One region of the Comamonas sp. DB36 genome, then DNA from elsewhere that is predicted to be linked to it. Evidence: predicted binding sites of a transcription regulator. Region 1 holds the regulator's gene; the other holds the start of a gene.
The links. The regulator FNR, encoded in region 1, switches genes on or off when oxygen is low (the NO sensors DNR and NnrR bind a similar motif). The targets are predictions, from matches to a motif close to TTGATNNNNATCAA.

Region 1 (11,919 bases):
GGAAGTTTTATGCCAGTCGGCTTAGGCCTACACGAAACAAGCATGGCAATCAAAAATAAAAAGCGATAGCATTTATTAATTCAACGTTTTATGTACACGCGAAATTAATATCGTCGCAAGAAAGTGTATCGATACACATCATTAACTTGCGCGCATTTTCATTCTGAAACCAATTCAGCAAGAAAAGCCGGCCAGCAGGCCGCAGCGCCACTGCGAACGGGCTGCAAAAGCGTGGTCGCCTGTGCCCCAACCTGCGCCCGCTGGACCATGCGGCAGGCGACGGTGCAAGGCGCACCGTGCACGGCTTCTGGAGTGGCCAACCCCCGCAAGACTTGTGGTCGAGGTCAGGCGCGGCCGGCGAGGCGCGGCCGGCAAGGCGCGGCCGGCGAGGCGCATTGCCTGCGCCTGGCACAACGACGCAGCAAATTCCTTCCGGCCGCTCCTACTGGCGGCCCGAACTTCCGCTTTGCAGGCCCAGCCCCTGGCCCGGGACCGCGCCCGCATGCCAGTCATCCTCGCCCAGCACGCCCTGCTCGCGCATGCGCGCGCCGAAGGCTTCGGCCGGCAGTCCGGGAGAGCACAGAAAGCCCTGGAAGAAATGGCAATGCAGATCGCGCAGGCAGTCGCGCTGCTCGCTGGTCTCCACGCCTTCGGCAACCACTTCCGTGCCCAGCGCCTTGCCCAGACTGATGATGGCGCTGACGATGGCGCGATCGCCTTGATCGTGCGGCAGGCCGCGCACAAACGACTGATCGATCTTGATCTTGGCGATAGGCAGCTTCTTAAGATAGCCCAGGCTCGAGTAACCCGTGCCGAAATCGTCGATCACCAGGCCCACGCCCAGGTCGGCGATGGCGCGCACACGCGCCGCCATTTCCTGCGCATCCTGCAGCAGGATGCTTTCCGTGAGCTCGAGTTCGAGCAGGTGCGACGGCAAGCCATGGCGCAGCAGCAACTGCTGCAGCCGCTCGACGAAATCGGTCTGGCGGAACTCCAGCGCCGAGACATTGACCGACACCTTGAGCGGCAGACCCTGGTCGCTCCAGTGCACGGCTTCGCGGATCGACTGCTCGAGCACCCAGGCGCCTAGCGTCACGATGTAGCCCGACTCTTCGGCCATGGGAATGAACACCGCGGGCGAAACCACGCCGAATTCGGGGTCGGTCCAGCGCAGCAGCGCCTCGGCTCCCATGATGCGGTTGCTGCCGATATGCACCTGCGGCTGGAAATAGACGGCCATACGGTTGTGCTCGAGCGCCTGGCGCATCGCGTGTTCGAGCTTCATGCGCGACAGCAGGCCCGAGTTCATCTGCGGCTGGTAGAAGCTGTAATGGCCGCGGCCGCGCTCCTTGACGCGGTACATCGCGGTATCCGCCTGCATGATCAACTCGTCCAGCGTGTGGCCGTGGCTGGGGTACTGGGCCACGCCGATGCTGCACTGCACCGAGAACCCCAGTCCATCAAGCAGGAAAGGATGCAGCATTTCACCCAGGATGCGCTGCGAGACGCTGGCCGCCAAGGCCTCGTCGCAGCCTTGCAGATAGAGCACGAACTCGTCACCGCCCAGACGGCTGAGCATGTCGGCCGAGCGCAGGCAGGCCTGCAGACGCTCGGCGACCAGCTTGAGCACGCGGTCGCCGAACTGATGGCCCAGCGAATCATTGATGATCTTGAAATGGTCCAGATCGATGAACAGGATGGCGAACACTTCGTGTGTATCCGCGGCGCGCTCTATGGCCTCGCCCACATGCGCTGCCAGGCTCAGACGGTTGGGCAGGCCGGTGAGCGCGTCGCTGAAGGCCAGCTCCTCGATGCGTTGCTGGGCCTGCTGCTGCTGCGTCAGATCGCGCATGAAGCCTATCGTCTGGAAGACCACGTTGCTCGCATCGCGCAGTGCCACCCATGACAGGCGCACGGGGCAGCGCTGGCCCGCGCCCTGCTCCAGCCAGAGGTTGCCCTGCCAGAAGCCCCCGGTGCTCCACTCCTGTTGCGCGGCCGCATACCAGTTGGGGGGCGTGCTGCTGCCGAAAAGATCGCGCACGTTGCGCCCCGCGCAATTGCGCTCGCCCATCAGCCGCCGGCAGGCGGGGTTGGCGCGCACCAGGCGGTGTTCAGCGTCGGCAATGAAAATCGCGTCCAGGCTGCAGTCGAACACCCGCGCCGCGAGCTCCAGCCCGGCCTGCACTTCCACTTCGCGCGTGATGTCGCGAAAGGTATGGATACGTCCTATCGGCGCGCCCCGCTTGAGCTGGGGCACGGAGCGCCGCTCGATGATCTGCCCGCCATCGAGCGCCAGCACATCGGTGCTTTCGAGCAGGGGCTGGCGGTGCAGCTCCTGCAGACGCAACGCATAGCCTTCGCGGTCAATCACCTTGCCGGCCATGTAGTCGAGAATGCTCGCGTCGTTGCGCTCCACCAGCATGTCACGGGGCAACCCCCAGATGGTCGCCAGCCGGTGATTGAAAGCGCGTATGCCGCCGTCCTGGCTGCAGACCAGCATTCCGTCAGCCGTCGAATCTAGCGTCGCACGCAGATCGGACAGCAGCGCTTCGAGTTCGTTCTCGTTGCGTGCCTGCTCGCTGCGGTCGAGCATGCTGAGCATCAGCCACCCCGCCGCGCCGCCCGAGGGGAAAGCGATGCGCTCGACGCGCTGCTCGACCGGACGCAGCACGCCATCGCGGCACAGCACCTGGGTCAGCGTCTGCGAACCGGTACGCCATTGGTTCGCGTCTTCCCAAAGACACAGATCCTGGGGCGTGGCCGCAAGCGCCTGCACGGGCATGCCCTGCATGGTCTCGCGGTCATAGGCCGTGAGCTTCTCGGCCGCACGATTGGCGAAACGTATGCTGAGCGTTTCTTCGTCGATCAGCCAGACCGCCTCCAACAGCGCATCGAGCGTCTGATGCCAGAGGGCTTCGAACGACTGGCTCATGGTGTCGCTGCCTTCGGGCTGCAAGGCTCCACGGCGCGTTCGAAAAAGTAGCAGATGCGTTGTCTGGGCGAAAGATAGCTCAGTGCCTCGCGCGGCAGTTGGTCCGGTCGCAGGCTGCGCCGTATGCCGATTTCCTCGAACATCTCGAGGTCCAGCGGCAGCGCCTGCGCCAGCGGCACCTGCGCGTCATAGACCAGCACCTGCGGCTTGAGCGGACGCGAGCTGTTGACCGAAACGACCATTGCGAAGCGTCCGTCCGCGAGCTGCACCACCGAGCCCGGCGGGTACACGCCCATCATGCGGATGAAAGCTTTCAGAATGGTCGGATCGAAGCGCTCGCGTTGCTGGGCATAGAGCACGGACAGGGCTTCATGGGGCGTCTGCCCTTCCTGCGCGTGTTCGGGGTTGCAAAGGCGGTCGTAGGAATTGACCAGGCACAGCACCTTGCCCGCAGCGCTCAGGTCTTCGCCTATCAGATGCAGCGGAAAGCCGCTGCCGTCGACAAACTCATGGTGCTGGGCCATGGCCGTGAGCACGTCGCTCGACACGCCCATGCCCATCGCCAGCGCCACCGAATCGCCGACATGATTCTCATACTGCGCACGCGGCGGCGGCGCCGCGCCCGGCTTGGAATCCTTGCCTATGTCATGCAGCAGCGCCGCAAGGCCCAGTTCGTACAGATCCGCCGCGTTCATGTCCAGCGCGCGGCCCAGCAAGAGGCACAGCACCGTCACGTTGACCGGGTGTTCGGACTGGCGGTGGCCCGAGCTTTCGGACAGCAGGCGTATCACCAGATCACCGGTGGGCAACACGTCCTGGAGATAGCCCTGGACCATGCCGTGGCTCTTGGCGAGAGCCTGCTCGGGCTGCGCGGCCGCGCAGTTGAACACCTGCATGTATTCGCGTGCCGCGGCGCGAAAGCGCTCATCGCAACGCTGCCACAGTGGCGGCAGCCCATGCAGGGGCAGCTCCGGCTCGGCGGGCGGCGACTGCGCAAGCGCCGCGTCCTGCGACTCGGCGCCTTCGCTCCCCAGTGCCAACCGCTCTCCCCGGGCCGACGCCGCGTCGTCATCGTCCGCCGTCTCTGTATCGAAGGAAGCGATCTCGCTGCGCGCAGGAAAATAGCGGATAACCTCAAGCCCCAGCGCCTTGACGGTCTGGAGCTGGCTATCGGAAACAATGCGAAAGCTGTTGACGGGAAAGGGATGGCGCATCCAGCCGACTTCCAGCTGGATGTACATGCCTACACGCAAGGCATTCGGATTGATCAGGACAGAGGAATTCACTGGTGAAAGCGATACAGTACAAAAGGTTGCACAACTGTCCAATTGTTTCGGCCATTATCGCCACTTCTTGAGGCCATGCATGCGTTCTCCAGGTCCGCTGGGCTTTTTTGCAGGCCTTGGTAGCGATAACAGCTTGCCACTCGGCAGGCGCTTTTAACATGGGACAAAACCCACTCCACTGAAATTGGATAAGGCCCGCTCAGGCCCCTGGCAACGCTACCTGCACCACAGCGAAGGTTTGTAGACCAGGTCCATCCACAGCGCCCAGGCCGCGACGCCAAACAGCATCAGCCCGGCGGCGCGGCTGCCCCAATCGACGCGCCAGCCATTGAGCCGGCCGCGCAGCTGCCCCCAGAGCCAGGGCGCGGCCACCAGCCACAGCCCGCTGCCGACGGCGAACGCGGCCATGGACAATGCCCCGGCCAGTGCCCCGCCGCTCAGGCCCGCGACCAGCAGCGCCGAATACAGCAGGCCGCAAGGCATCAAGGCCCAGACATAGCCGGTCGCCAGGCTGCCGCCGGGCGCCGTCACCACGGGCTGCACGCGCCGCCACAGCGCGCGGCCCGCTTCCTCTATCCAGGCCGGCTGGCGCGCCTGGACCATCATCAGAATGCCCCAGACCATGATCGCCAGGTGCATGAAAGTCCAGACCGGCCCCATGGCCGTGGTACGCATGTTGAGCCAGGCCAGGCCTTGGACAGCGACCGCGGCCAGCGCGCCCAGGCTCGCATAGCCCGCGATGCGTCCCGCATGAAAAAGAGCGCTGCGCTGCCACAGGCGGCTGCGCCGGCCATGGACCTGGACCACGCTCGCGGATGCTGCGCCGGCCGGCGCCGCAGTCACCAGCGCGCAAGGCGCGGCGCACATGGCCAGGCAATGCGGGCCGCCCATCAGGCCCATCACGGCAGCAGTCCCAACCAGCGAAAGCAACATAAGCCCGGCGCCTGGTCACGCAGGCAAGAAAGTGTGGAGAGCGCGCTTCGACAGGCTCAGCGCGAACGGAGTGCCGCGCTTTGAAAGGCTCAGCGCGAACGGAGTGTTGCGCTTCGACAGGCTGGGCGCGAACGGGAACGAGGTCGGACGCGAACGCCCGGGCCTGGCCGCAGACAAGCCTAGATGATCCGTGAAAACCGCGCGCGGTTCCTGTCGGCCTGCAAATAGCGGTCAAACGTCATGGCTACTGCGCGCACGAAATACCAGCCCAGGGCCGTGACGCGCAGGCTTTCGTCGTCGATTTCCACCATGCCCTGCTGCTGCAGGTCTTCGAGCATCTCCAGCTCGGCCGCGAAGTAGCGCCGCGAATCGATCAGCCAGGCCTGGTCCAGCGATTCGAAGAGCACCTCGCCCTGGCACATCAGCGCCATGATGACCGCGCGCCGAATCAAATCATCGCGGCTGAGCGCCAGGCCGCGCACCACGGGCAGCCGGCCCTGGTTGAGCAGGTCGTAATACTCATCGAGCGTCTTCGCGTTCTGGCTGTAGGTCGCGCCGACCCGGCCAATGGCCGAGACGCCCAGCGCGATCAGGTCGCAGTCGGGCTGGGTGCTGTAGCCCTGGAAATTGCGGTGCAGCCGGCCCTGGCGCTTGGCGACGGCCAGCGCGTCGGTGGGCAGCGCGAAATGGTCCATGCCCACGTACACATAGCCGGCCTCCTGGAAGCTTTCGAGCGAGCGCGCGAGCATGGCCAGCTTGGCGCCCGCGCCGGGCAGCGCCGCGCTGTCGATGCGCCGCTGCGGCTTGAAGCGCTCGGGCAGATGGGCGTAGGCATAGAGCGCGATGCGGTCGGGCCGCAGTTCGCCCACCTGGGCCAGCGTGCGCTCGAACGATTCGGGGGTCTGGCACGGCAGGCCGTAGATCAAGTCGACATTGATCGATTCGAAACCCAGTTCGCGCGCCGCCTGCACGAGCGAAAACACTTGGCTCGCAGGCTGTTCGCGGTGCACGGCCTTCTGCACCTGGGGGTCGAAATCCTGTACACCGAAGCTCAGCCGATTGAAGCCCAACTGCGCAAGAAAAGCCAGGCGTTCGGGCGTCACGGTGCGCGGGTCGACTTCGATCGAATACTCGCCGCCGGGCTGGAACGCGAAGTGGCGGCGCAGCAGCGCCATCAGCTCGGTCAGGCCTGCGTCGGTGAGGAAGGTCGGCGTGCCCCCGCCCAGATGCAGCTGGCTCACGGGCTGGCCCGTGCCGCAGTGCGCGGTATGCAGCGCGACTTCGCGCGCCAGATACTCGAGGTAGGTCTGGGCACGCTCGGGGTGGCGGGTGATGATCTTGTTGCAGGCGCAGTAGTAGCACAGCGCGGCGCAAAACGGGATGTGCACATACAGTGACAGCGGCCGCGCCTGACCGGGCGCACCCTGGCGGCGCTGCGCCAGCGCGAGGGTGTAGTCGTCCTGGCCGAAGGCTTCGACGAAACGGTCGGCCGTCGGGAACGAGGTGTAGCGCGGGCCCGGCACGTCGAAACGCTGCAACAGCTCGGGGGTGATTGCGGTCATGGGGGATCTTTCCTTGCTTTGGCGTACTTTGCCGCATCCCAATCTCCGCGACCTTGATGTCGATCAAGTCTTGCGCAGCCAGGGCCTGCGACAATTTGACGCATATCAGCAGCAGCCGTGACGCCATGTGCTGCGCGCTGCGGCGTTCCATGCGATAAAGGGGGCCGCGCCGCCCGTCAGACTCGCATCGCCAACCCCGAGGTCCCATTCCCATGAATCTACAAGCGATCAAAGCCTCCTGTTCCACCTGCAATCTGCGCGAACTGTGCCTGCCCATAGGCTTGAACGAGGAGCAGATGGAACGCATCGACACCATCGTCGCGGTGCGTCGCAAGGTCAAGCGGGGTGCCCTGCTGTTCCACAACGGCGAAGCGTTCTCTTCGCTCTACGCGATACGCACCGGCTTCTTCAAGACCAGCGTGGCGACCGAAGACGGACGCGACCAGGTCACGGGCTTCCAGATGGCGGGGGAGATCATCGGGCTGGACGGCATCGTCAACGACCACCACACCTGCGATGCGGTCGCGCTCGAGGATGCCGAAGTCTGCGTGATGCCGTTCGACAAGCTCGAGCAGCTGTCGCGCGAAGTCACGGTGCTGCAGAACCACGTGCACAAGGTGATGAGCCGGGAGATCGTGCGCGAGCATGGCGTGATGCTGCTGCTGGGCAGCATGCGCGCCGAGGAACGCCTGGCGGCGTTTGTGCTGAACCTGGTGCAGCGGCTGCACACGCGCGGTTTTTCGGCGTCGGAGCTGGTGCTGCGCATGACGCGCGAGGAAATCGGCAGCTACCTGGGCCTCAAGCTCGAAACCGTGAGCCGCACGTTCTCGAAGTTCGTCGACGAAGGCATCGTCGAAGTCAAGCAACGCCATATCCGCATTCTCGATACCGATGCGCTCAAGCGCATCGTCAACAACCAGCACGGCTGCGAATAACGGCGGCTGCGAGCGCCGGGCGTTTCAGTCCAGCGCCGGTGCGGGATCGCGCAGGCGTGGCGCGTCTTTTTCCCAGCCGTTGACTTCGGCCGGCCCCATGCCCAGCAGACAGGTCAAGGCGCTCGCGCCGCTGATGACCAGCCAGAACGCAAAGAACGACAGCGTATAGAACGTCTGGCGGCTCCAGGTGAGCGCCGCGCCCTGCCACTGGATGTCACTGGGATCGACGAAGCCGAACACCAGCATTTCCATCGCACAGGCCGCCAGGAAAGCAGGCCAGAGAATCCACATCAAGCGTTTTGCCCACATCAGGAACTCCTTTCGCAGCAGGAAATTCATTCTGCAGCCAAAGCCGCCTGCGGGCGCTGCGGAAAACCCGCGTACCGGCGTCAGCGGTCGGTGGGCACGTGTTCGGCCGGCGTCGCCGCGTGGTTGCGGCCGGTCAGCGCGGGCGCAAGGCGCAGGTCGGGTTTCTCGGACAGCGTCTGGTTGATCTCCACGCCGTGGCGGTAGTAGTCGGGATCGATCACCGGATCGGGATGGGCAGCAGCGATCCAGAACGTGACCAGGCCGGCGACCACGACCACGGCCGGGCCGCCGATCACCATCCAGACAAAACCGAATTTCCACCAGGGCCGGGGATCGTGTGCGGGAGCGTTGGCAGGATTTTGCGACATGGTGCGGCTTTCAAGGTTGCGGTCCGGGCGCCGGCGCTGCACGGCGTGCGGACGAAAAAAAAGGGCGGCAGCGCCGCCCCGAGTCGGCGCTATCAGCGCGCGGTGGCAGGCTTGCGCGAGAGGCTCCAGACGTAGGAGGTCAGCACATCGATCTGTCCTTCGGTCAGCTTGGCCTTTTGCGCCGGCATCTGGTTTTGCTTGCCGTTGGTGATGATGTCGATGATCGCGGCTTCACCCCAGCCATGCAACCAGATATCGTCGGTCAGGTTGGGCGCGCCCAAAGCGTGGTTGCCCTTGCCGTCCATGCCGTGGCACGCGGCGCAGGCCGCGAACTTGGACTTGCCCAGCGAAGCGCGCAGCGAATCGTTGGGGCTGCCCGACAGGCTCAGCACGTAGTGCGCCAGATTGCGCACGTCTTCGGGCGTGCCCACGGCCGCGGCCATCGGCGGCATGATGCCGAAACGGCCTTCGGTGATGGTGGTCTTGATGGTTTCGGGATCGCCGCCATACAGCCAGTCGCCGTCGGTCAGGTTGGGAAAGCTCTTGCCGCCCGCCGCGTCCGAGCCGTGGCATTGCGAGCAGTTGTTCATGAACAGGCGCTCGCCTATGGCCATGGCCTGCGGGTCTTCGGCACGCTCCTCGTGCGTCATCGTCGCGAAGCGCGCATAAAGCGGCTCGATCTGCGCCTTGGCCTTGGCCATTTCGGCCTCGTAGGCGCCGACCTGCGACCAGCCCAGCTTGCCCGACATCGATCCCAGGCCCGGATAGGCCACGAGATAGACGATGCCGAAGATCACGGTGATGACGAACAGCCACACCCACCAGCGTGGCAAGGGGTTGTTCAGTTCGCGCAGGTCGCCGTCCCAGACGTGGCCCGTGGTGTTGTCCCCGGTGGACATGACTTTCTTGCGCGCCGTGAAAAGCAGCAGCAGCGCGCAAAAAAGTATGCCGCCCAGTGTCAGCACGATCACGAAGATCGACCAGAAATTGTTTACGAAATCGCTCATGGGTTGTTCTCGTTATGCGGACAGGACTCTTCAGTCCTGTTCAAAGGGCAACTGCGCAGCCTCGTCGAAGCGGGCCTGGTTGCGGCGGGCGTAAGCCCACCACCAGATGCCCACGAAGAAGGCAAAAGACGCCAGCGTGACCACGATGCGCATGGTGGTGATGATGTCCATGGTGCTTTCCTCTTACTTCAGTGCCGTGCCAAGAACCTGCAGGTAGGCGATGACGGCTTCCATTTCCGTCTTGCCCTTGACCTCGTCGGTCGCGGCCTTGATCTCGTCGTCCGTGTAGGGCACGCCCACGCGGCGCAGCGCCGTCATGTGCGTGGCTATCGACTCATGGTCCGCAGGTGTCTTGGCCAGCCAGGCGTAGGCGGGCATGTTCGACTCGGGCACCACGTCGCGGGGATTGGTCAAGTGGATGCGATGCCATTCATCGCTGTACTTGCCGCCCACGCGGTGCAGGTCGGGACCGGTGCGCTTGGAACCCCATTGGAATGGGTGGTCATAGACGAACTCGCCGGCGACCGAGTAGTGGCCATAGCGCAGCGTTTCGGCATAGAAGGGGCGGATCATCTGCGAGTGGCAGTTGTAGCAGCCTTCGCGCTGGTAGATGTCGCGGCCCACCAGTTGCACCGCGGTGTAGGGCTTGACGCCCTGCACGGCTTCGGTGGTCGACTTCTGGTAGAACAGCGGCACGATTTCGGCCAGACCGCCGACGGCCACGACCAGCAAGGTCAGCACGATCATCCAGAAGTTGCTGGTTTCCACCTTCTCGTGGGTGAATCCGCTCGATTTTTTGTTTTGATCAGACATGTGAGGCTCCTAGAACTCAGGCGTGGGCCTGGTTCACTGCGGGAATGGCGACCTTGACCGAACGACCGTTGATGACCGTCTTCCAGGTGTTCCAGGCCATGACCAGCATGCCGCCCAGGTACAGCAGACCACCGACCACGCGGATCACGTAGAACGGATAGGTCGCCTTCACGCTCTCGACGAAGGTGTAGGTCAGCGTACCGTCAGGGTTGACCGCACGCCACATCAGGCCCTGCATCACGCCGGCAATCCACATCGCGGCGATGTACAGCACGATGCCAATGGTCGCCATCCAGAAGTGCAGCTCGATCGCGGGCACGGAATACATCTTGTCCTTGCCGAACAGGCGCGGGATCAGGTAGTAGAGCGAACCCATGGTGATCAGACCGACCCAGCCAAGCGCACCCGAGTGCACGTGGCCAATGGTCCAGTCGGTGTAATGCGACAGCGCATTCACGGTCTTGATCGCCATCATCGGGCCTTCGAAGGTCGACATGCCGTAGAACGACAGCGCCACGATAAGGAAGCGCAGGATGGGGTCATCGCGCAGCTTGTGCCAGGCGCCCGACAGCGTCATCACGCCGTTGATCATGCCGCCCCAGCTCGGTGCCAGCAGGATGATGGAGAACACCATGCCCACGGATTGCGTCCAGTCGGGCAGCGCCGTGTAGTGCAGGTGATGCGGGCCGGCCCACATGTAGGTGAAGATCAGCGCCCAGAAGTGGACGATGGACAGGCGGTAGCTGTAGACCGGACGACCGGCCTGCTTGGGGATGAAGTAGTACATCATGCCCAGGAAGCCGGCGGTGAGCAGGAAGCCCACGGCGTTGTGGCCGTACCACCACTGGATCATCGCGTCCTGCACGCCCGCATAGGCCGAGTAGCTCTTCATCCAGCTCGCGGGAATGGCGATGTTGTTGAAGATGTGCAGCAGCGCGATCGCAATGATGTAGGCACCGAAGAACCAGTTGGCCACATAGATGTGCTTGACCTTGCGGATGCCTATGGTGCCGAAGAACACGATCGCGTAGCTGACCCAGGTGACCAGGATCAACAGATCGATGGGCCATTCGAGTTCGGCGTATTCCTTGCTCTGGGTATAACCCAGGGGCAGGCTGATCACGGCGCCGACGATCACCAGCTGCCAGCACCAGAAGGTGAGGCTAGCGAGCTTGGGCATGAACAGCCCGGTCTGGCAGGTGCGCTGCACCACGTAGTAGCTGGTGGCGAACAGCGCGCTGCCGCCAAACGCAAAGATCACCGCATTGGTATGCAGCGGCCGCAGGCGGCCAAAGCTCAGCCATGGCACACCGAAGTTGAGTTCTGGCCAGGCGAGCTGGGCGGCGATAAGCACGCCGACCGCCATGCCTATCACCCCCCAGACCACGGCCATTATCGAAAACTGTCTTACGACCTTATCGTCGTAATGCACAGCACTGTTTTTTAGAACGTCCATCGCGCACCTCTTGTATTGCTTGCAAAGTGTTTATCCACCGGGCTTCTGGTGTATTGATACATGTCAATCGTTTCTCAGAATCCGCTCCCCCTCTTGCTCCACACTCTCGAACTGGCCTCGGTAGACTGCCCACCAAAGGGCGGCCACGATGACCAGTACCAGGATTACCGATAACGGGATCAGCAAATAGAGAATTTCCATCAGATCGCTCCTGTCAGGCCCACGGCCGGCTGCACGGCAGGACAAGCCGGCGCATCGACCATCGTCAGCGGCATGGCGCGCGCCAGGCGCGCCGCATTGAGCACCACCAGCAGCGAA
Region 2 (11,919 bases), on a different replicon from region 1:
TCGCGCAGGCCTGGGCCAGCGCATGCACGGTGTTGATCAGCACCATGTTGTTCATGATCTTGACCACCTGGCCCGCGCCCGTGGGGCCGCAGTGCAGCACGTCGCTGCCCATGCAGGCCAGGTGCGGCTGCAGCGCCGCGAACTGCGCCTCGCTGGCGCCCACGGTGATCAGCAGCGTGCCTTTTTGCGCGGCCTCGCGGCTGCGCGCCACCGGGGCATCGACCAGCGCAATGCGGCGCGCCTGCAGCTTCCCTGCCAGAGCCCGCGTGCGCGCGACATCGCTGGTGCTCATGTCGACAATGGTGTGCAAGGCCTTGGCGTGGGCCAGCAGGCCGCCGGGCCCGGTGCAGACCGCCTCCACCTGGGCAATCGCCGGCAGCGACAGAAACACGATGTCGGCGCTGCGCGCGATCTCCTCGATGCTGCTTGCGACCACGCCGTCGGCGGCCAGCGCCCGCACATTGCCCATGTCCAGATCGGCGGCCAGCACCGTGCAGCCCGATTTTTGCGCCAGGTTGCGGCACATGCCCGCGCCCATCACGCCCACGCCTATGAAGCCCAGGGTCGTGCTCATGCCAGACCTCCCTGGCGCACGCACTTCACTTTGAGGAACTCGCGCAGGCCTTCGATGCCGCCTTCCGAGCCCAGACCGCTGTCCTTGTAGCCGCCAAACGGCGTCTCGGGCAGCGAAGCCTGCAGCTCGTTGATGCAGACCACGCCGCTCTCGATCTCGTTGGCAAAGCGGTGGGCCAGCTGCATGTTCTGCGTGAACGCATAGGCGGCCAGGCCGAACGGCAGGCGGTTGGCTTCGCGCAGCGCCTCGTCGGCGTCCTTCACCGGCATCAGCAGCGCGACCGGCCCGAAAGGCTCTACATGCGCGGCGTCGGCGCGCAGGTCGCGCAGGGCCAGCACCGTGGGTTCATAGAAGAATCCGGGGCCGGCCGGCGCCTTGCCGCCCGTCAGCAGCTGCGCGCCCGATTCCTGCGCATTGGCCACCAGCCGCTCGATGGCGGCGCGCCGGCGCTGGTTCTTGAGCGGTCCCATCTGCGTGCGGCCGTCGAACGGGTCGCCCAGGCGCAGCTTTTGCGCCTGCTCGACAAACCTGGCGCAGAAGTCGGCGTAAATGCTTTCGTGCACCAGGAAACGCGTGGGCGAAGTGCAGATCTGGCCGGCGTTGCGGTACTTGGTTGCAACGCAGCTGGCCGCGACCTGGGCGATGTCCACATCGTTCCAGACAATCACCGGCGCATGGCCGCCGAGCTCCAGCGTCGCGCGCTTCATTGCCTGGGCGGCCTTGGCGCCGAGCTGGCGGCCGACTTCGGTGCCGCCGGTGAAGGTGATCATCGCAATGTCGGGCGAGGCGCACAGCTGGTCGGCAATCTGCGCCGGATCGCCAAACACCATGTTCACGCTGCCCGCCGGCGCGCCCGCGCGCGCCACGGCCCGGGCCAGCAGCAGCGCCACGCCCGCGGTTTCCTCGGAAGGCTTGATGACGATGGTGCAGCCCGCGGCCAGCGCCGCGCTGATCTTGCGCGCGGGCGTGATCGCCGGCGCATTCCAGCCGGAAAAGCCCGCAACCACGCCGCAGGGCTCGAACTGCGCGGTCTGGCGTATGCCGGGCGAGCGCGCGGGAATCACGCGGCCGTAAAGGCGCCGCGCCTCCTCGGCCGACCATTCGAACATCTCGGCCGCGGTATCGACCTCCTTTTGCGCCTCGGCCTGGGGCTTGCCCAGCTCGGCGCTGATCTGGTGCGCGATGGCGTCGCGGTCGGCGCGCATTTCATCGGCAATGCGGCGCAGCAGGTCCGAGCGCTGCATGGCGCCGCTGTTCTTCCAGAGCGCGAAAGCCGTGCTGGCGGCGGCAATCGCGCGCTGCACATCGTCGCCCGACGCCATGGCGTAGTCGCCCAGCGATTGGCCCGTCGAGGGTGACAGCAGCTCGATGCGCTGCGAGGCGCTGCCATCCGTGAATTCGCCGGCAATGAATTGGGAGTATTTCATGGTGTTATTCGAGAACGATGTTGGCGCTCTTGATGATTGCGGCCCAGTTCGCGGACTGCTGCTGGATATGCGCCTTGAACTGCTCTGGCGTGCGCGTGAACGGGTACTGGTCCAGCGTCAGCAGCCTGGCCTTGACGTCGGGCGCGTTCATGATTTCATTGAGCGCGGTGTTGAGCCTGGCCACGATGTCGGGCGCGATGCCGGCCGGGCCCATGAGCCCGTTCCAGGGCTCGGCCGAGAAGCCGGGCAGCTTGTCCTGGCCAATGACCAGCGTTCCCTTGAGGCTCTTGTCGGGCGAGGAGCCGGCCGAGGCGAGAATGCGCATCTTGCCGGCCGCGTCCTGGGGAATCGCCACCACGCCGGCGAGAAACGCGAAGTCGACGCGGCCCGCAATCAGATCGCTGACCGCTGCAGAGTCGCCCTTGTAGGGCACATGCAGCGCGTTGATGCGCGTCTCGCTCTTGAACCATTCGCCCGCGAGGTGGTTGACGGCGCCATTGCCCGCCGAGGCATAGCTCAGACGCTTGTCCTTTTCCCGGCCGTAGGCAATCAGGTCATCGTATTTCCTGAAGGTCGAGCTCGCGGGAACGACGAGATAGTAGGGGTAGCTTGCGACCAGACCAATGGGCGTGAAGTCCTTGATCGCGTCGTACTGCAAGCCCTTTTGCACATGGGGCAGGATGGACAGCGTGCTGCTGCTGCCTATCATCAAGGTGTAGCCGTCGGCCGGCGCCTTCTTGACCAGCGCCGCGGCCACCGCGCCGCTGGCGCCCGCGCGGTTCTCGATGATGAAGCTCTGGCCGAGTTTCTGGCCCAGCTTGTCGGCCACGATGCGCGCCACCACATCGGTGGGACCGCCCGCGGCAAAGCCCACGTAGATGGTGACGGGCTTGGTCGGGTAGCCCGCGGCCAGTGCCAGCGGCGCGGCCAGCAGACCGGTGCTGCCCAGCAGGGCGGCGGCATATTTCAGGGCGAAGCGGCGTTGGAATGGCATGCTGTCTCCTCAGAGTCGGATTTTTTCAATGGCGTTGGCTTCGGCCCAGAAATCGGTCAGGCACGAGGTGTCCTGGCCCGATTTGCCGGCGGCCAGGGCCATGCGGAAGATGTTTTTCGTGGTGTCGCAGACCGGCAGCGCGATCTGTCTGGCCGCGCCGGCATTGGCGGCCAGTGAAATGTCCTTGTAGCCCAGCGTGATGTCGAAGCCCGGCGTGAGATCGCCGGCCAGCACCTTCTTGGGCCATTTCTCCTTGAGCTGGCCGTTGCTGGCCGTGGTGCTGGTGAGCACATCGAAAGTCTTCTGTATGTCCAGCCCCAGCGACTTGGCCAGCACCAGCGCCTCGGAATTGATCTGGCAGTAGCACAGCACCATCATGTTGTTGATGATCTTGGTGCGCGTGCCGCTGCCGGCCGGCCCGCAGTGGTGGATGGTGGTTCCCATGCGGTACAGAACCGGCTCGACCCGGGCGCGCTGCTGCTCGGCAATGCCCAGCATGAACAGCGACTCGCCGATATCGGCATGCATTGCCAGCCGGCCCACGGGCGCGTCGCCAAACACGATGTCGGCGCGGGCAAAGGACTCGGCCAGCAGATCGACGGTGTCCACATCGATGGTGCTCATGTCGATGTAGACCGCGCCGGGCTTGAGGTGGGCGATGATGCCCTGTTCTCCCAGCGCCACGGCCTTGACCTGGAGCGGGCCGGGCAGCATGGTGAACACCAGGTCGACTTGCCGGCACAGGCTGGCGACATCGTACGCCACGACCGCTCCCTGCTTTTCCAGTTGCTGCATCACCTCGGCGTTGGTGTCATACACCACCACCTGGCCTTGGTTCTTCAGCAGAGACCGCGCCAGCGAGAACCCCATACGACCCAGACCAATAAATCCGATTTTCATCATTGCTCCTTGCATCTGGCATTGAATCTATCGGGATGGGGCGCCCGGGGTTTGGATATTTATTCTTTCGGGTATGAGCTTTTGGCATGACTCCTAGGGTTCATGCTATTGACTTGGAATATCTCGATTGATTGATGACAGGTGAGCGTTCCGGCCGATGTGCTGCAGCCGCGCGTCATGAGCAAAGAGACTCTCTGCAGGCGGCCGTGCCGGCGCCCGCGCTGGCTGCGCAAAGATGGCGCTGCGCCTTGCCGGCAGCGCTGCGCACTTCGCGCACAATCGCGGCTGCAAGGACGCACGTTGCGTGCTCCAGACCGACAAGCCGACAGCGCCCACAGCCGCGCCACGACCCCATGCTCAATTGCTTTCCTTCGATCCGATCACGTCATTGCCAATGAATTTCAAGTCCATCGCCAAAATGGATCTGCGGCGCCTGATTCTTGCCCTGACGATTGCAAGCGCGCTCATTTCTCTGGCCAATACGCTGTATGCCAGCTACCAGGTACAACGCCAGCAACTGATCGATGCCGCACTCGAGCGCAACCATGCCTATGCGACCAAGCTCGCGGCCAGCACCGAGGATTTCTTCGATTCGGTGATGCAGCAACTGGGCTATGCCGCGCTGGTGGTCGCCGGAAATTTCAACGACAAGCGGTTTCTCGCTGCCGAGACCGAACGGCTGTTCCTGCAGACCGACAGCTTCAACTCGATTGCCATCATCAACAGCCGGGCCGAAGTGCTGGCCACCTCGCCACAATCGCTGAATCTGGTGGGCATGCAGCTGCAGACGCTGGGCGCGACCCAGTCCATCTCCAGCCGCCGGCCGCTGATCAGCCAGCCCTATCTTTCGACGGCCGGAAACCTGGTGGTGTTCATTTCTCACCCCGTGAACGACGCGCATGGCAACTACCTTGGCGCGATTGCCGGCACGATCTATCTCAAGCACGAGAACTTCCTCAACCGCCTGCTGGCCTCGCACTTCTACGAGGACGGCTCCTACCTCTATGTGGTCGACCAGCACCGGCGCCTGATCTACCATCCGCTCAACGAGCGCGTGGGCACCACGGTGCAAGGCAACCCTGCGATCGATGAAGTCATTGCGGGCATTTCGGGCAAGAAGCAGATCGTCAACAGCCAGCACATCGAGATGCTCGCCGGCTATGCGACCGTTCCTGCGAGCGGCTGGGGCATAGTCGCCCAGCGGCCGCGCGAGGCTACGCTCGCGGCGCTGGATGCGCTGATGCTGCAGGTGCTGCTCAACTCGCTGCCTGCGGCCGCCATTTCGCTGTTGTTCATCTGGTGGTGCGCGCGCCAGATCGCGCGCCCGCTCAAGCAATTGGCCAGCGGCGCCCGAACCATGGACCAGCCCGAGACGGCCGAGGAAATCCAGCGCGTGCATTCCTGGTATTACGAGTCATCGGAGCTCAAGAAAGCCATGCTGCTGGGCATTGGACTCCTGCAGAAGAACATCAACCGCTTGCGCCACGATGCGCATACGGATCCGCTGACGGGCCTGGGCAACCGGCGCACGCTCGATCAGGCGCTGCAGACCTGGGAGCGGGAAAATACACCGTTTTCGGTGATGAGCGTCGACGTCGATCATTTCAAGCGCGTCAACGACACCTACGGGCATGAGGCGGGCGACCGGGTGCTGCAGCAGCTGGCCCGGCACATGCGCGAATGCGCGCGCGAGCGCGATGTGTTTTGCCGCGTGGGCGGCGAGGAGTTTCTGATTCTTCTGCCGCGTACCGCGCCTGACGTTGCGCAGCAGGTCGCGCAGCGGCTGCGCCTGCTGGTCGAGCAGGCGGACATGGCGCCGGCGTCGCATGTGACCATCTCGGTGGGCATTGCGCATTGGCCCGGCAGCGCGCCCGATCTTGCGCGCGTGCTCAAGACTGCCGACGAAATGCTCTACCAGGCCAAGCGCCTGGGACGCAACCGCGTTGAAGTGCACGCCGCCGTGCTGGCGCAGCCGTGATGCACAGAACTTGCGCCATACCATTGTCGCGCGCGGGTAGGATATCCATCAAAGCGAGACCATCTATGCGCCCCATCCTGTCATTTCTGCGTTATGCCCTTCTGGCGCTGGCCGGCGCCAGCAGCTGCCTTCCCGTGCTGGCCCAAGACACCGCGCTGTCGCCGCAATATGCGGCATGCATGGACAAGGCCGGCGGCGTCACGCTGCCCATGCTCGAATGCATGGGCGCCGAGCATGGTCGCCAGGACCGGCGTCTCAATGCGGCCTTTCAAGCGCTGATGTTCGATCTCATTCCCGAGCGCAAGAAGCAGTTGCAGGCCGCACAGCGGCTGTGGATCCAGTTCCGCGATGCCAATTGCAGCTTCTACCACGACCCGGACGGCGGCAGTCTCGCGCGCGTGTCGGCCAATCTATGCCGGCTGCAGATGACTTCGCTTAGGGCCCAGGAACTGGTGGAGCTGCGCGCCGCACGCTGACCCGGGCCGCGCCGCAGACGCCGCCTGTCAGGCCATTGGATCGCCTGCCATGAAGCCAGATGCCGATAGCGAGAAGCCATTAACTGGATGGTGCATACATGAATGATTACCGTACTATTGGGCTTCACGAAGAATTTTTGTTCATGCCGGGTGCGATGCAACTATCGTCTGATCATGAAGGATGCCCCCATTGAAATCTCGCGCAGAAGGCTCCAGACCATGGGGCCCTGATAAAACGAATGCCCGAGGGGATTTCTTCGAAACCCGTCCCGCTTTCAATGCCAAGGCGCTCGCGGTCGCTGTACTCGCGGCGCTGGTGGCATCGCTTATCCCTGCGCTTTATTGGGTGTCGCGAAATCAGTTGGCCAACCAGGATATGCGCTCCACCATCATGCTGGAGAGCAGCCACATAAAATACCTTCTGGCCAATCAATTCAACAGCTTTGAATTGATTGCGCGCAGTGTCAAGGGATTCATCGACGGTTCTGAATATGTGAATTCGGGCGAGTTCAAGATTTTTGTGAATTCCTTGAATCTGCGCTCCATTTCTCCCGGTCTGCAAGGCGTTGGCTTCGCGAAGTTTTTCTCTGGCGATGATGCGGCCGCGCGTGCGCAGCAGCTGTTGAGTCAGGAGCAAGGCGAAGTTGGCTATCGTATCCATCCGGCTGGAGCGAGGCAGTCGTATGCGCCCATCATTTTCATGGAGCCCAAACAGGGTAATGAGAAATCCATAGGATTTGATATTTTCTCCGTCGAGGAGGCCAGGAACTCGGCGACGCTGGCCATCGAAACAGGAGATCTGATCGCCTCGCAGAAATTGACGCTGGTGCAGGACGAGCCGGGCAAGAATGTCGCGGGTTTCGTTCTTTACCTGGCAGTCTACATGCCGGATAAAAGAGAAGCGCCAAGCGCCGAGGTACTGCGCGGGTGGGTGGATCTGCCTTTTCGGCTGGTCGATGTTTTTCAACCCATCGCCAAAAGCCTGGCGCCAGGCCTGCAGCTCGTCTTCTACGAAAGGGAGACGCTCGATGTTTCCGCGATTTCGCACCGCTTCCTGGATGGAGCAACGGTCGAGGACGAGTCGGTCGCCGACAATAGATTCACCAAGGTGGATTACCTCGATTTCGGCGGCAGAAAATGGTATTTCGGAATCACGCCCACCGAAAGCTACATCACCCAGCACCAGACATCGACGCACCACTGGATTGCTTCCATAGGCATTCTTCTGAGTTTCTCCCTGGGGGTCATTCTTTTTCTGTTGTTGACCTCGCGCGAGCGTGCCAAGGCATTGGCGATCGCGATGACGGCCAATCTGCGCGGAATCACCGCGGATCTCAACGATACGCTGGATGCGATTCCCGACCTGCTGTTCGAGATGGATATCAATGCGCGCTACCTCGCCGTGAGAACCAGCAACCAGGCGAGTCTGAACATGCCGGTCGCGGACGTGCTGAACAAGTCCGCCTGGGATGTGCTGCCCTCCAAGGCCGCGAAAGTGCTGTATGACTCGATTCACGAAGCGCAGGCGATGGGGCGCAGCACGGGCAATCGCATCGAGCTGGATGTGGGCGGGGGCACGCGCTGCTTCGAGCTTTCGGTCGCGCGCAAGCAGGGCATGGCCGGCATGCCGCCCAATTTCATCGTGCTGTCGCGCGACATCACCGAGCGCACGCGCGCCGAGCAGCAGGTGCGCCAGCTCGCGTATTTCGATGTGCTGACCGGTCTGCCCAATCGCGGAAACTTTCTGGAAGTCGCGCCCCAGCTGATAGAGCAAAGCAGCGCGCTCAACGGGTTCGGCGCGGTGCTGATGATAGACATCGACAACCTGAAACTCATCAACGACCATTGGGGTCATCAATGCGGGGACGCGGTGCTCAAACATGTGGCGAACCGCGTCTGCCAGGCGGTGGGGCCGCAACATGTGGTGGCGCGATTCGGCGGCGATGAACTGGTCGTGGTGCTCAGCCGCCTGGGCACGGAGCTCGAGCAGGCCAGAGCCACTGCCGAAAGGATTTGCCAGCGCATTCTGCGCGAGATTTCCGCGCCGATGTCGTTTGCCTCGCGCGAGCACTACATTACTTCAAGCATAGGCGTTGCCTTCTTCGACAGCAGCAAGAAGTCGGTCGATGAAATCGTCAGCGGCGCCGACTCGGCGATGTTCCACGCCAAGAACGACGGCCGCAATACCTATAAGTTCTTTGACCGGCAACTGCAGAAAGTGATTGCCGAGCGCGTGCAGCTAGAGCATGACATGCGCGTCGGGCTGTATTCGGACGAGTTCTTTCTGATGCTGCAGCCGCAGGTCGATATGCACGGGCGGGTCACTGGCGCCGAAGCGCTGTGTCGCTGGAAGCACCCGGAAAAGGGACTGATCCCGCCATCGGTGTTCATCGACATCGCCGAGAAAAGCGGCTTCATCTTTCAGCTCGGACAATGGGTATTGCAGCGCGTCTGCGAGACGCTGCACTCCTGGAGCAGCGATCCCGAGCTGTCGCAGCTGCGCCTGGCGGCCAATGTCAGTGCCAAGCAGTTTCAGCATCCCGATTTCCTGGCGCAAACCATGGCCATCATCGAGTCCAGCCAGATCAATCCGCTGATGCTCGAACTGGAAATCACCGAGAGCATCTTTGCCCAGGATGCCGACGATATCGCCAAGAAAATGGGCGCGCTCAAATCCATGGGCATTTATTTTTCGCTGGACGATTTCGGCACCGGCTATTCGTCCCTCAATTATCTCAAGCGTCTGCCGCTCGATCAGCTCAAGATCGATCAGTCCTTCATTCGCGATGTGGTCAGCAGCAGCTTCGATGCGTCCATCGTCGCGACCATCATTTCGCTGGGTGAAAGCCTGGGCCTGCAGGTGCTCGCCGAAGGGGTGGAAACCAGGGAGCAGCATGCCTTCCTGCTGGGCAAGCGCTGCCGCCACTTCCAGGGCTTCCTTTTTGCCAAGCCGCTGTCGGAGGCCGATTTTCTCGCCTACGTGGAACAGGCCTCGCCGGTGCAATAGTGCGCGCGCGGGTGCCGGCGCATTGATGCAGGTCAAGAGGGCGCGCTGCGTTGACCCGGTGGCCTGGCCGGACGGGGCAAACTGTCGGCTGCTGCAGCGCGCTCGGGTGCTGCAGGTCCATGGGCCTCTTGCGGTCCGCAACGATTGACGGAAGGACAGGGGCCATGTGGAAGACGATTGTGAAAGTGTTCAGGTATTTCGAGGGCGCGGTGCCGTTCCGGCTGATCCCCGCGCTGGCCGCGACAGCGGTCCTGGTGGCCCTGCTGCTGATTCCCACGCCCGACGGGCTCACGCCCAAGGCCTGGAGCCTGGTGGCGATATTCCTGACGACCATCGTCGCCATCATTCTCAAGGTCATGCCCATAGGCGTGATGGCGCTGATGGCCATCGTGATCGTGTCGCTGTCCCAGGTCACTTCCAATTCCTCCAAAGGCGCGATCGCCGACGCCTTGAGCAGCTTTTCCAGCCCGCTGATCTGGCTGATCGTGATTGCCATCCTGATTTCGCGCGGCCTGAAGAAAACCGGTCTGGGCAATCGCATAGGCTTGATGTTCATTGCCATGCTCGGCAAGCGCACGCTGGGCATAGGCTATGGGCTGACGATCTGCGAGCTGGTGCTGGCGCCTTTCACGCCCAGCAATACGGCGCGCGGCGGCGGCATCGTGCATCCCATCATGAAGTCCATTGCCAACGCCTTCGACTCCGATCCCGCCAAGGGCACGGAAGCCAAGGTGGGCACTTATCTCGCGCTGGTCAACTACCACGCCAACCCCATCACCTCGGCGATGTTCCTCACGGCCACGGCGCCCAATCCGCTGGTGGTGGACTTCGTCGCCAAGGCCACGAACCAGAGCTTCCATCTGAGCTGGACCACCTGGGCGCTGTGCATGCTGCTGCCCGGCCTGGTGTGCCTGCTGCTGATGCCGCTGGTGATCTATCTGCTGTCCCCGCCCGAACTCAAGGCCACGCCCGATGCCGTGGTGTATGCGCGTGCCGAGATGCAGAAGATGGGCCCGTTCTCGGGCAGCGAGAAGGTCATGATGGCCACGTTCGGCCTGATGCTGCTGCTGTGGGCCAACGTGCCGGCGATGCTGTTCGGCGCGGCGTTCACGCTGGACCCGACGGTGGTTGCCTGCGTGGGGCTGTTCATCCTGATCATCACCGGCACCATCGACTGGGACGACGTGTTGTCGGAGAAAAGCGCCTGGGACACCTTGATCTGGTTTGGCGCGCTGGTGATGCTGGCCGAGCAGTTGAACAAGCTGGGCGTGATCACCTGGTTCTCGATAGGCATGAAGGACGCCATTGTCGCCAGCGGCATGGGCTGGCTGCCGATCGCCGCCGTGCTGGTGCTGGCCTTCGTGTTCTCGCACTACCTGTTTGCCAGCACCACGGCCCACATCAGCGCGATGATGCTGGCCTTTCTCACGGTGGGCGCGCAGCTGATTCCTCCCGAGTATGTCGTGCCTTTCATGCTGATGATGGTGGCCGGCTCGGCCATCATGATGACGCTCACGCACTACGCGACCGGCACCTCGCCCATCATCTTCGGCAGCGGCTATGTGACCTTGGGCAACTGGTGGCGCGTCGGTGCCGTGATGTGCGTGCTCGAGTTGCTGGTGTTCGCGCTGGTCGGCACCGTATGGTGGAAAGTGCTGGGTTACTGGTGAAGCGCTGGCTCAGGGCTGGGCCTCGAGCACATAGCCCAGTCCTCTGAGCGTCGAGATCTGTACCCCGGTGTCCATGAGGCGCTTGCGCAGACGGTGTATCAGGACCTCGATGGCTTCGGGGTGCACGGCGTGGTTTTCGGGAAACACGTGGTCGACCATCTCGCGCTTGGTCAGCGGCTCGCCCACGCGCTCAATGAGCGTGCGCAGCACCGCATGTTCGCGCGAGGTCAGTGACAGGGCCTCGTAGCCTATGTCAAAGCGTTTGGTCGCGACGTCGAACACCAGTTTGCCGCAGCTGTACTTCGTCGGCTCGCGGCCCTTGGCGCGGCGATGCAGGGCGAGCAGCCGAGCCTCCAGTTCCTCGACTTCGAAAGGCTTGGCAAGAAAGTCGTCGGCGCCGCCTCTCAATGTCGCGACTTTCTGCGCCAGCGTATCGCGCGCCGTGAGCACAAGAATGGGAACGGGATCCTGCGCTTCGCGCAGTTGTTCGAGCACCTCTTCTCCGCCCAGGCCCGGAAGGCCCAGATCGAGTATCAACGCGTCATAGCGATTGCCGCGCATGGCGCGGCGCACGAGACGGCCATCCGCCACCCAGTCGACCTGATTGCCGCTTTGCGCGAGCGTGCGCATCAGCCAGTCGGCCAGCGCCGATTCATCTTCGGCCAGTAAAAGTCGCATGCCCATTCCGTTGTAGCTCCCAGTTGTCCAAGCCATTGTCCCGAGTGCGCGGCGCTGCTGCCAGTCCGGAGGAAACCCTTGTGGCCCGGGCCGATTTTTGACAGCGCAATGAAAGCTGCGCCCACCTATCTTCGTCGGGCAAGTCCCGGCGAATTCCTCGCCGCAACCATCAAGGAGACAAGTCTTGAGAATCCAATACAAATACAGCCTGGGCG

Region 2: a site for FNR is predicted at 9,379-9,392, ahead of ACSVDO_RS22735 (DASS family sodium-coupled anion symporter). Genes of this name have one in related genera too.

The regions. Positions count from the first base shown of each region.
Region 1 covers NZ_CP196631.1:1,608,127-1,620,045, reverse strand. Annotated here, with positions in the region: gene ACSVDO_RS07695 (putative bifunctional diguanylate cyclase/phosphodiesterase) at 443-2,932, opposite strand; gene ACSVDO_RS07690 (cyclic di-GMP phosphodiesterase) at 2,929-4,218, opposite strand; gene ACSVDO_RS07685 (sulfite exporter TauE/SafE family protein) at 4,435-5,151, opposite strand; gene hemN (oxygen-independent coproporphyrinogen III oxidase) at 5,331-6,713, opposite strand; gene fnr (fumarate/nitrate reduction transcriptional regulator Fnr) at 6,926-7,648, shown strand; gene ACSVDO_RS07670 (hypothetical protein) at 7,673-7,957, opposite strand; gene ACSVDO_RS07665 (FixH family protein) at 8,038-8,325, opposite strand; gene ccoP (cytochrome-c oxidase, cbb3-type subunit III) at 8,418-9,332, opposite strand; gene ACSVDO_RS07655 (cbb3-type cytochrome oxidase subunit 3) at 9,363-9,503, opposite strand; gene ccoO (cytochrome-c oxidase, cbb3-type subunit II) at 9,516-10,145, opposite strand; gene ccoN (cytochrome-c oxidase, cbb3-type subunit I) at 10,162-11,601, opposite strand; gene ccoS (cbb3-type cytochrome oxidase assembly protein CcoS) at 11,665-11,802, opposite strand; gene ACSVDO_RS07635 (heavy metal translocating P-type ATPase) at 11,802-11,919, opposite strand, start outside.
Region 2 covers NZ_CP196632.1:374,200-386,118, forward strand. Annotated here, with positions in the region: gene ACSVDO_RS22700 (NAD(P)-dependent oxidoreductase) at 1-574, opposite strand, end outside; gene ACSVDO_RS22705 (NAD-dependent succinate-semialdehyde dehydrogenase) at 571-2,001, opposite strand; gene ACSVDO_RS22710 (Bug family tripartite tricarboxylate transporter substrate binding protein) at 2,006-2,995, opposite strand; gene ACSVDO_RS22715 (NAD(P)-dependent oxidoreductase) at 3,005-3,895, opposite strand; gene ACSVDO_RS22720 (sensor domain-containing diguanylate cyclase) at 4,290-5,873, shown strand; gene ACSVDO_RS22725 (lysozyme inhibitor LprI family protein) at 5,939-6,349, shown strand; gene ACSVDO_RS22730 (bifunctional diguanylate cyclase/phosphodiesterase) at 6,531-9,356, shown strand; gene ACSVDO_RS22735 (DASS family sodium-coupled anion symporter) at 9,521-11,026, shown strand; gene ACSVDO_RS22740 (response regulator) at 11,036-11,704, opposite strand; gene ACSVDO_RS22745 (MBL fold metallo-hydrolase) at 11,889-11,919, shown strand, end outside.